2 regions of the Streptomyces sp. 142MFCol3.1 genome follow, and region 1 is predicted to be linked to the other one. Evidence: riboswitches for the same ligand, from Rfam matches in the RefSeq annotation. Region 1 holds a riboswitch; the other holds the start of a gene.
The links. Region 1 has a riboswitch for cyclic di-AMP ahead of H305_RS0140500 (C40 family peptidase). Riboswitches for the same ligand answer to the same signal wherever they lie in the genome.

Region 1 (5,107 bases):
CCACAGATTCTTCGGGCGCCGTGATTCGTTGCGCTCGATGACCGCGTTGGCCGCGGTGAGGATCGTCTGGGTGGAGCGGTAGTTCTGTTCGAGCAGGATCGTCGTCGCGTCCGTGTAGTCCTCCTCGAACTGGAGGATGTTGCGGATGGTCGCGCCGCGGAAGGCGTAGATCGACTGGTCGGCGTCACCCACGACGCACAGCTCGCCGGGGTCGCTGTCGGCCGGCCCCACCAGCTCCTTGACCAGGGCGTACTGCGCGTGGTTGGTGTCCTGGTACTCGTCGACCATGACGTGGCGGAAGCGGCGGCGGTAGTGCTCGGCGACGTCCGGGAAGGCGCGCAGCAGATTGACCGTCGTCATGATCAGGTCGTCGAAGTCGAGCGCGTTGGCCTCGCGGAGGCGCGACTGGTAGAGCGCATAGGCCTGGGCGAGGGTCTTCTCGAAGCCGTCGGCGGCCTGGTTCGCGAAGTCCTCCTCGTCGATCAGCTCGTTCTTCAGGTTCGAGATCTTGGCGCTGAAGGACTTCGGCGGGAAGCGCTTGGGGTCGAGGTCCAGGTCGCGGCAGACCAGGGCCATCAGACGCTTGCTGTCGGCGGCGTCGTAGATCGAGAAGGAAGACGTGAAGCCGAGCTTCTTGCTCTCGCGGCGCAGGATGCGGACGCAGGCGCTGTGGAAGGTCATCACCCACATCGCGTTGGCGCGCGGGCCGACGAGCTGCTCGACGCGCTCCTTCATCTCGCCCGCGGCCTTGTTCGTGAAGGTGATCGCGAGGATCTGGCCGGGGTGGACGTGCCGCTCGGCCAGCAGATGGGCGATCCGGTGGGTGAGCACGCGGGTCTTGCCCGAGCCCGCGCCGGCCACGATGAGCAGCGGGGAGCCGGAGTGGACGACGGCGGCGCGCTGGTTCTCGTTCAGTCCGTCGAGCAGCGTCGCCGGGTCCAGGGCAGGGCGGTGCGCCCCGTCGCGGTAGTACGCGTCCCGGGCCGGGGGCAGGTCGAAGCGGCCGCCGAACAGGTCGTCCGGAATCGGCTCCGGCGCCTCGTCCTCGGGCGGCGGCGGGGGCTCTTCCTCGTGGGCCCCGGAGGGCTTGAGGTCCGCCAGGAAGCTGTCGTCAAAGAGGCTGCTCATCGCTCTCCGAGTCTAGGCCGCCCCACCGACAACAGGCCGCCGCCCCGGAAAGTCCGCCCCGATCGGGGTGCCCGTCCGTCTCCGCGGTGGCCCGTCGAAGCCGATGATCTTCCCTGGCCGGCCTAACACGAGCCCGGCCCCTCCCCGGTCCGCTCCCGGGCCCGCCGGCCTCATCCCCAGCCCGCCCGGCCCCGTGAGTGCCACACGCCGCCCGCGCGAACCCTGAGTGCCACACGCCGCCCGCGCGGCTCCGTGAGCCCCGTGCACCGCCCCTGGACCCCGCGAGCCCCGCGCCCTGCCCAAGCTCCGGCCCCGGCCCCGGCCCCGAAGGTCCCTCTCCGCAGTCTCCGCCGTGACCCGCATCACCCTCGAAGCCCCCGCGGCGCACTTCGTACCTCCGCCGGGACCCCTTGGCCTCCGTCACCCTCCAGAGCCTCCGGGCCACGATCGGTGAGAGTGACGCTTCTCATGGCCAAGGTCACGAAAATGTATCGGGCATATCGCACATCAACCTTCACAGCAGCCACACGAATTGGCTAGCGTGCCGCACAGGCCGCTCGACCCCCACCGGCGAACGTCGCCGGGCCGTGCGGCCTCCGCCGAATTCGGCCTGCCCTCGCGGCGGCCGGAACCGGGGACCCACCGACCTTGGGGTGAATCGGTCCAACTGCCCTGTGGGGCAAGGACCGTAGGGCAAACCTTCCGGATCCACCCGCCCGAACCCGACAGCTAACTCGGTAGGCGGATGACGGAAGGAGTCGCCTCTCTTGGCGTCGCACCGCAAATGGCGTCCCGCGGGTTCGCGTATGGCAGGCATACGTACCCCCGCCCTCGCCACGGCCGCCCTCACCTCCGTGGCCCTGCTCTCCCAGACGGCGAACGCGTCCCCCTCCGCCGAGCCCAGGCCGAGCCTCGAAGAAGTCGAGAAGAAGGTCAACGACCTCTACCACCAGGCCGAGACGGCCACCGAGAAGTACAACGCGACCAGGGAGAAGACGGCCAAGCAGCAGGAGCGCGTCGACACCCTGCGCGACGACGTCGCCAAGCGCACCGAGAAGCTCAACTCCGCGCGTGAGGAACTGGGCTCGTTCGCGGCCGCGCAGTACCGCACCGGGGCCGCCGCTCCCGACACCGCGACCCTCCTGCTCGCCGACGACCCGCAGGACTACTTCGACCAGACCCAGCTGATGAACCGTCTGACGACCCGCCAGAAGGCGGCCGTCGACGACTACGTCACCGAGCAGGCCGCCACCACGAAGAAGCGCACGGAGGCCGCCGAGAGCCTGGAGACGCTGTCCTCCTCGCAGGACGCGCTCAAGAAGTCCAAGGCCGACGTCCAGAGGAAGCTCGCCGAGGCGCGCGACCTGCTCTCGAAGCTGACCGCTGAGGAGAAGGCCCGGCTCGCCGCGATCGAGAAGAAGAAGCAGGAGGAGGCGGCGCGCAAGGCGGCGGAACTGGCGAAGCAGCAGGCCGCCGCCGAGGCCGCGAAGCAGGCCGCCGCGCAGGAGTCGTCGTCCGGCGACACCAGCACCGGCTCGACGGGTTCCACCGGCTCGACGACCACCGGCTCGACGACCACGGGCTCGTCGTCCACGACGAAGGCGGACACGGCGGTCGCCTTCGCCCGCGCCCAGATCGGCAAGCCGTACGTGTGGGGCGCCACCGGACCGGACTCGTACGACTGCTCGGGCCTCACGCAGGCCGCCTGGAAGGCCGCCGGGGTCTCGCTCCCGCGCGTCACCTACGACCAGGTGAACGCGGGCACGACCGTCTCCCTCTCCGACGCGCAGCCGGGTGACCTGGTGTTCTTCTACGACGACATCAGCCACGTCGGCCTCTACATCGGCAACGGCATGATGATCCACGCGCCGAAGCCGGGCGCGTACGTGCGCGAGGAGTCGATCTACTACGACGGCACGTCGGCGATCCACAGCGTGGTGCGCCCGGCGTAGGCCGTCCCGCGGACGGCGCTTCGTGGCGGCCACGCGCGCGGGGGGCATATCGGGCACCTCGCGCGCGTGCCCCACGGGCAACTCGCCCGTCGGTCCATAGCATCGTCCGCATGCCAGCCTTCTCCCAGCTCCGCGCCTGGTGGGCGGAGCACCCGCCCGCCGCCGGTGCCGCCGTGATGGCCACGGGCATCGTCTCGGTCGGGCTGCACATGGCCGACCACGAGACGCTGTCCCGTATCGCGCTGGTCCTGGCCTGCGTGGCCTGGGTCGGGCTCGCCGCGGACTTCGTCCTGCGGCTGCTGCGGGAACGGACACGCTGGGTGGGAGAGGCGTACACGCCGGCCGGGCTCACCGCCGTCGCGGCCACCACCGTGCTCGGGACGCGCCTGTCCGCCCTGGGCCGGCAGCTCGCCGCCGAGGCCCTGCTCGCCCTGTCGGCCGTGCTCTGGCCCGTGCTGCTGTGGTGCGTCGTACGGCACTGGAAGCACCGGATGCCGGGAGGCGTGTTCCTCGTGTGCGTGGCCACACAGGGGCTCGCGGTACTGGCCGCCACGCTCGCCGCGGCCGTCGGCCCGGCATGGCTCGCGCACACCGCGCTGGTGCTGTTCTGGCTCGGACTCGTGCTGTACGGGGCGGCGTACGCGCACTTCGACATCCGCGAGGTGGCGCGGGGGGCCGGGGACCAGTGGGTGGCGGGCGGCGCGCTCGCCATCTCGGCGCTGGCCGGGGCCAAGCTCGTCGCGGCGCACCACGTGGACACGTACCTGTGGAACGACGACGACCAGAGCGTCCTGCGCACCGTGACCGTCGCCGTGCTCGTCCTCGCGGTCGCCTGGTACTGCGTCCTCGTCGTCTCGGAGCTGATCTGGCCGCGCCCGCATTACGACGTACGACGCTGGTCGACGGTCTTCCCGTTGGGGATGACGGCGGTGGCCACCATGACCGTGTCGTCCGCGTTCGGCTACCCCTGGCTCAGGGGATGGGGGGACGCGCTGCTGTGGGTCTCGGTGGCGGCTTGGCTGGCCGCCGTGGTGGGGGCCGCCCGGTCCGCGGCGGCGTTCGAGCGGGTGTGAGCGGACGGCGGACGCCCTTCCGCCGCGCTCAGGCCTTCGCCGCGTCGGGCATCTGCCCTGCCGAGGTCGGCGCGCGCTCAGGTCCAGAGGACGGCGATGAAGATGTTGGCGGTCGTCAGCAGGCCGACGAGCCCGAACAGGCGCTTGTCCACCTGCTCGTCGTCCCGCTTCACGTAGACCAGCCCCAGGATCACGATCAGCAGGGCCAGCTTCACGCCGATCTTGATGTTGTTGACCGGGTTGTCGTCGGCCTGGTTGAGGCCGACCAGCACGACACCGGTGACCAGCATGGTCAGCGCGCCGTGCAGCATCGCGGGGACGAAGCGGGCGGTGCCCCGGCCCATCGCCTTCATCTGGGTGAGGAAGCCACCGAGGAGCGAGGCGATGCCGATGATGTGCAGGCCGACGAAGAGATGGATGAGTACGTCCATGAGGCCTGAGCCTAATCGGACGCCTCTGTCCCGCTTCTCACCGGCCCACCCCGTGCATCCTCTAGCACCGGAGCACCGCCGGATGCCCCGGATTCGGCACTTCGGTCATTGCACCGCGTGAAGTCGGTGACGGGAGGCGGGGATCACGGCCGCATCCGGTCATCGGGCGCTCCAGTCCCGCCAGTTCCGTACATGCTGTTACCGACCCGTCACTCTCAGGTTTAGCGTCCTCCACCAGGTGACCGGCTCCCCATCGCCGTCCGGGCCAGGGACGGCCGTCGGCCACCTCCGCCGAGAAGGTCCGGCGGCGGCTCGTTCCCCCTGTGCGGGCCGCCGCCGGACGCTCCACCGCTTGACCGCGATCCCCTGAGCGGTCGTACGGAAGGATGTGGGACCTCGTGGCAGCGCACCGCAAGCCCAGACAGCGCTCGCTCGGCGGAAACACGGCCCGCACGGCAGCCACCATCGCTCTCGCCGGGGCGGCCACGGCGACCGGCTTCGACGGGACCGGACACGCCGAGCC
Region 2 (5,107 bases), on a different contig from region 1:
GGTTGACCTTGACGAGCAGGGCGTTGGCGGAACCCTCCTCGATGCCGCGGGCCAGGCGCTCCGGGTTGGTGACGAAGAGGTCGTCGCCGACGATCTGGACCTTGTCGCCCAGCTTCTCGGTGATGACGTTCCAGCCGGCCCAGTCGTCCTCGTACAGCGGGTCCTCGATGGAGACCAGCGGGTACGCGGAGACGAGCTCCTCGTAGTACTCGGTCATCTCGGCGGCCGAGCGGGACTTGCCCTCGAACTCGTACTTGCCGTCCTTGTAGAACTCGGACGCGGCGACGTCGAGCGCGAGCGCGATCTGCTCGCCCGGGATGTAACCGGCCTGCTTGATGGCCTCGAGGATGAGATCGAGCGCGGCGCGGTTCGACTCCAGGTTCGGGGCGAAGCCGCCCTCGTCGCCGAGGCCGGTGGACAGGCCCTTGGTCTTCAGCACCTTCTTGAGGGTGTGGTAGACCTCGGCACCCCAGCGCAGGGCCTCGGAAAAGGACTCCGCGCCGATCGGGGCGATCATGAACTCCTGGATGTCCACGTTGGAGTCGGCGTGCGAGCCGCCGTTCAGGATGTTCATCATCGGAACGGGCAGCAGGTGCGCGTTCGGGCCGCCCAGGTAGCGGAAGAGGGGGAGGTCGGACGCCTCGGAGGCGGCGTGCGCGACGGCGAGCGAGACGCCGAGGATGGCGTTGGCGCCCAGCGAGCCCTTGTTGTCGGTGGCGTCCAGGTCGAACATCGCCTGGTCGATCAGGCGCTGCTCGGTGGCGTCGTAGCCGACGAGCTCCGGGCCGATCTGCTCGATGACGGCGAGGACGGCCTTCTCGACACCCTTGCCCTGGTAGCGGTTGGGGTCACCGTCGCGGAGCTCGATGGCCTCGAAGGCACCGGTGGAGGCGCCGGACGGGACGGCGGCACGACCGGTGCTGCCGTCGTCGAGGCCGACCTCGACCTCGACCGTGGGGTTGCCTCGGGAGTCCAGGATTTCCCGGGCTACGACGACGTCGATGGACGGCACGAGCATCTCCTTCTGGGATGTGACGCGGGTACGCCGGACACCGGGCCCGGCACGGCGCGAAGCCTGGGACGGCTTCGCGACATGAGCCTAACCGCCTCGGGGGGATCGGCCAGCCTGACGACCACCCCTTGAGCAGAACCGAGCGTAAATTGTTTCCGAACGGAACAAAAACCTGCCCCGTACATGAAATACCACCCCGCACGAAAAGCCCCGCCCCGGCGCGTGCGGGGGAACACGTGCCGGGGCGGGGAGCCCGTGGGGACGGGGGCCCTCACGAGGCCTCCGGTGTGGAGACCTCCTCGAGGGGAGAGCCATGGGCCGGCGGAGACCCTTCGTGGACCTGTGCCGGACCGCGGCCGGCGGTGCGGATCGGACGGCGTGGACGCCGGTCCGGACCGCACACGCCCGGTGGGGGCGCGGCCGCAGGTGGGGCTGCGGACGCGGACGGGGGCACGGAGGCCGGTGGGGGGCCGCGGCCGCCGCGCGAGGGCCGTCAGCCGAGGTGCAGCTGCTGGCCCGGGAAGATGAAGTCGGCGTCGTCGACGATGTCCTTGTTCAGCTCGAACAGCTGCTGCCAGCCACCCTTGACGTGCTTCTTCTCGGCGATGGAACTGAGGGTGTCGCCCTTGACCACCTTGTACTCGCCGTCACCCTTCTTGACCTTCTCGCCGGCCGGGGTGGTGACGGTCTTCTCGGCGGCCGGGCGCTCGGCGGAACGCGAGGCGGGCTGCTCCGTCGTACGGGTGGTGGTGCTCGGGGTGCTCGACGCGGAGTCGGCGGTGCCGCCGTTGTAGGTGGCGCTCGACAGGCCCGTGCCGCAGGTCGGCCAGGCGCCCTTGCCCTGCGCGGCGAGGACCTTCTCGCCGACGGCTATCTGCTGGGCCTTGGAGGCCTTGTCGGCGGTGCCGGCGTAGGCGGTGCCGCCGTACGCGGCCCAGGTGGAGGCGGAGAACTGCAGGCCGCCGTAGTAGCCGTTGCCGGTGTTGATGGCCCAATTGCCGCCGGACTCGCACTGGGCGACGGCGTCCCACTCGGACGCGGTGGCGGCGGAGGCGTTGCCGGCGGCCATCAGCGGAGCGGCGATGGCGACACCGGTGACACCGGCGAGGGCGGCGACACGTGCGGCCTTGGACGGACGACGGTGCTTGCCCTTGTCGGAAAACAGCATGGAGGATCCCCTCACCGACGCCTGCGAGGTGAGCTGTCGGGTTCGGGCGGGTGAGTGCCCGGCCGTGCGCTCCAGCGCTCGGCTCCACCCCTAGCCGCTCCCGGTTCAACCACCGGTCGCGGCACTTACCTTGGGTCCCCCGCTCCTGCCCACGGCGCTTGACGCGTCGACTGTTCCCGTACGGCTGTCGGCAGGATTCGGCGTTGCGACCGTCGGGGCCCGCTGTGGCGAGCGGTCACGACCGTAGGCATGCGATCGACGGAATTCCAAAGACGATCAGGGCCTCTGAGACTCATCTCTCACTCACGCCAAACCGGACATTCCGCGGCGAACCGTGACGCGAACTCCCGCTACTTTTCGCCCGATTCGGCATCAACTGCAAGGCTCTGACCGGGCAGGATGAGGTCGGGGTCGGCGCCGACCGTCTTCTTGTTCGCGTCGTACAGCCCGGACCATCCGCCCGGCAGGTCGAGGGTGTCGGCGATCGTCGAGAGGCTGTCGCCGTTGCGCACGGTGTAGGAACCGTCGGCCGATTCACGCGCGGAACCCGAGTCGCGGGAGGCGTGCCGTCCCGGAGCGCCGTCCTCGCGGGCGTCACCCGCGCCCTCCGTCGCGTCCTCGTCGGCGCTGTCACCGCGGTGGCGACCGGCTCCGCCCGTGCCGCCCTCGGACGCCTCCGAAGACTCGTCACTCCGGCCCGACTTGCCCGATTCATCACTCTTGGGCGTCGCCCGGTCCGAGCGGTCCGAGTCCTGGGAGCCCCCGTCGGACGAGGTGTCGGACTTGGTGGAGTTCCCGCCCTCGCGCGAGGTGTCGGTCAGGGAGGACGAACCGGACGGGTAAGAGGAGTCGGAAGAATCAGATGAAGAGGACGAACCGGACGAGTCCGAAGAACCGCCCTCGTTCGAGGAGCCGTTGCCCAGGCCCGTGTCGACCTCGACGTGACCGGAGTTCTTGCTGAGCCCGGAGAGCGGCCCGCAGGTCGGCCAGGCCGTGAGCCCCTCGCCGTCGAGGACCTTCTCGGCGATGGCTATCTGCTGCGAGCGGCTGGCCTGGTCGGCGCTCGGGGCGTAGACGAGACCGCCGTACCTCTCCCAGTTGTCCTGGGTCAACTGGAGGCCGCCGTAGTAGCCGTTGCCGTTGTCGGCGCTCCAGGCGCCGCCGCTCTCGCACTCCGCGACCCGGTCCCATGTGGTGCCGTCGGCGGCGCTCGCACTGGTGGCGCCGAGCAACGGGATCGCGATGGCCGATCCGGTCACTCCTGCGGCGACGATGAGGGCCGGGGCCTGACGGGGGCGACGGTGACGGCCGTTCCCGGAGAGCATGCGGAAGCCTTTCGCGTGACAGCAGGTGACTACAGCGGCAGATGGGCCGCCTTGCTGGGTGAACGTATCCGTACTCGAACGCTTGTCACAAGTCGATGCAGCACAGATCACGTGAAGATCACAGATGTGACGGACCGTCACACGCCGGACGTCGGGACGCCGTTCCGCGGCATGCCTACGTGATCGGCGTGAACTCCACCGGAAGTGTCCGCAATCCACGCATAATGAGGCCGCCGCGCCAGCGCAAATCGGCCGGATCCACAGCGAGTTGCAGATCGGGCAGGCGGGTGAGGAGCGTGGCGAGCGCGGTCTGCCCCTCCAGACGGGCGAGCGGCGCGCCGAGACAGTAGTGAAGGCCGTGGCCGTATCCGAGGTGCTGGTTGTCACGCCGGGACAGGTCGAGCGTGTCCGGCTGTTCGAACCGTGCGGGGTCACGGTCCGCAGCCGCCAGGACGACGAGGACGGGGTCGCCGGGGGCGATGTCCTGTCCGCCGATCCGCACGGGCTCCGTGGCGAACCGCCAGGTGGCGAGTTCGACCGGCCCGTCGTAGCGCAGGAGTTCCTCGACCCCGGTCTCGAGCAGTCCCCTCTCCCCCGCGGCCAAGGAGGCCTGGAGGCGGGCCCGCTGCCCGGGGTGGGTGAGGAGGGCGTAGGTGCCGTTGCCGATGAGGTTGACCGTCGTCTCGAATCCCGCGAAGAGCAGGATGAACGCCATCGCGGCGGCCTCGTTCTCGGTGAGGTGCTCGCCGTGGTCGGAGGCGCGGATGAGTCCGGAGATGAGGTCCTCACCGGGTGCGGGGTGCTCGGGCAGCGCCTCCCGCTTGCGGTGGATGAGGTCGGCCAGATAGCCGCGCATCTTCTTGACGGACCGCGCCACCCCGCCCCTCGGACCCCCGCCGTGCCGGATCATCATGCCTGCCCAGTCCCGGAAGTCGTCCTGGTCCTCGCGGGGGACGCCGAGCAGGTCGCAGATGGCGTAGATGGGCAGCGGGAACGCGAAGTCGTGGATGAGGTCCGCGGAGCCCTCGCCCGCGAACCGGTCGATCAGCCGGTCGGTCAGCTCCTGCACGCGAGGCGCGAACTCCGCCACCCTGCGCGGGGTGAACGCCTTGCTGACCAGCCGCCGCAGCCGGGTGTGGTCCGGCGGATCGATGTTCAGCAGATGGGTCATCAGCTCGGCCTTGCGTTCGCCCGGGATGCCCGTCTTCCCCTTGGCATGGGCGGGTTCGTCGTGATGGGCCGGGTTCTTGGACAGCCGCTGGTCGGCGAGCGCCTGCCGGGCGTCCGCGTACCGGGTGACGAGCCAGGCCTCCACCCCGCTGGGCAGCCGGGTCCTGTGCACCGGGGCGTGCTCCCGGAGCCAGGCGTACGCCGGGTAGGGGTCGGTCGCGAACTCCCAGGTGAAGAGTTCGGGGGCGGGGCTGGCAAAGGCGTGGGGCTCGGTCACTCCCCGACGGTATCCGCAGCGCCCGGAGGTGCCGGGACCGACCGGCGGCCGGGGAGGGCCGTCACGGCGCGCACCGGCCGCGTGCACGCTCCCGCGGCGGGCGGCTCGCGTCCGCACACGGTCCGGGTCCGCCGCTGCGGCACGGCCGGGGACGG

Region 2: another riboswitch for cyclic di-AMP. It lies ahead of H305_RS0131115 (transglycosylase family protein); the one in region 1 lies ahead of H305_RS0140500 (C40 family peptidase).

The regions. Positions count from the first base shown of each region.
Region 1 is NZ_AUKV01000050.1:6,128-11,234, reverse strand. Features, by position in the region: gene pcrA (DNA helicase PcrA) at 1-1,128, opposite strand, end outside; cyclic di-AMP (ydaO/yuaA leader) riboswitch at 1,716-1,888, shown strand; gene H305_RS0140500 (C40 family peptidase) at 1,896-3,080, shown strand; gene H305_RS0140495 (tellurite resistance/C4-dicarboxylate transporter family protein) at 3,191-4,153, shown strand; gene H305_RS0140490 (hypothetical protein) at 4,231-4,584, opposite strand; gene H305_RS0140485 (C40 family peptidase) at 4,983-5,107, shown strand, end outside.
Region 2 is NZ_AUKV01000024.1:99,899-105,005, forward strand. Features, by position in the region: gene eno (phosphopyruvate hydratase) at 1-1,018, opposite strand, end outside; gene H305_RS0131115 (transglycosylase family protein) at 1,506-2,180, opposite strand; cyclic di-AMP (ydaO/yuaA leader) riboswitch at 2,184-2,347, opposite strand; gene H305_RS0131120 (transglycosylase family protein) at 2,531-3,505, opposite strand; gene H305_RS0131125 (cytochrome P450 family protein) at 3,681-4,952, opposite strand.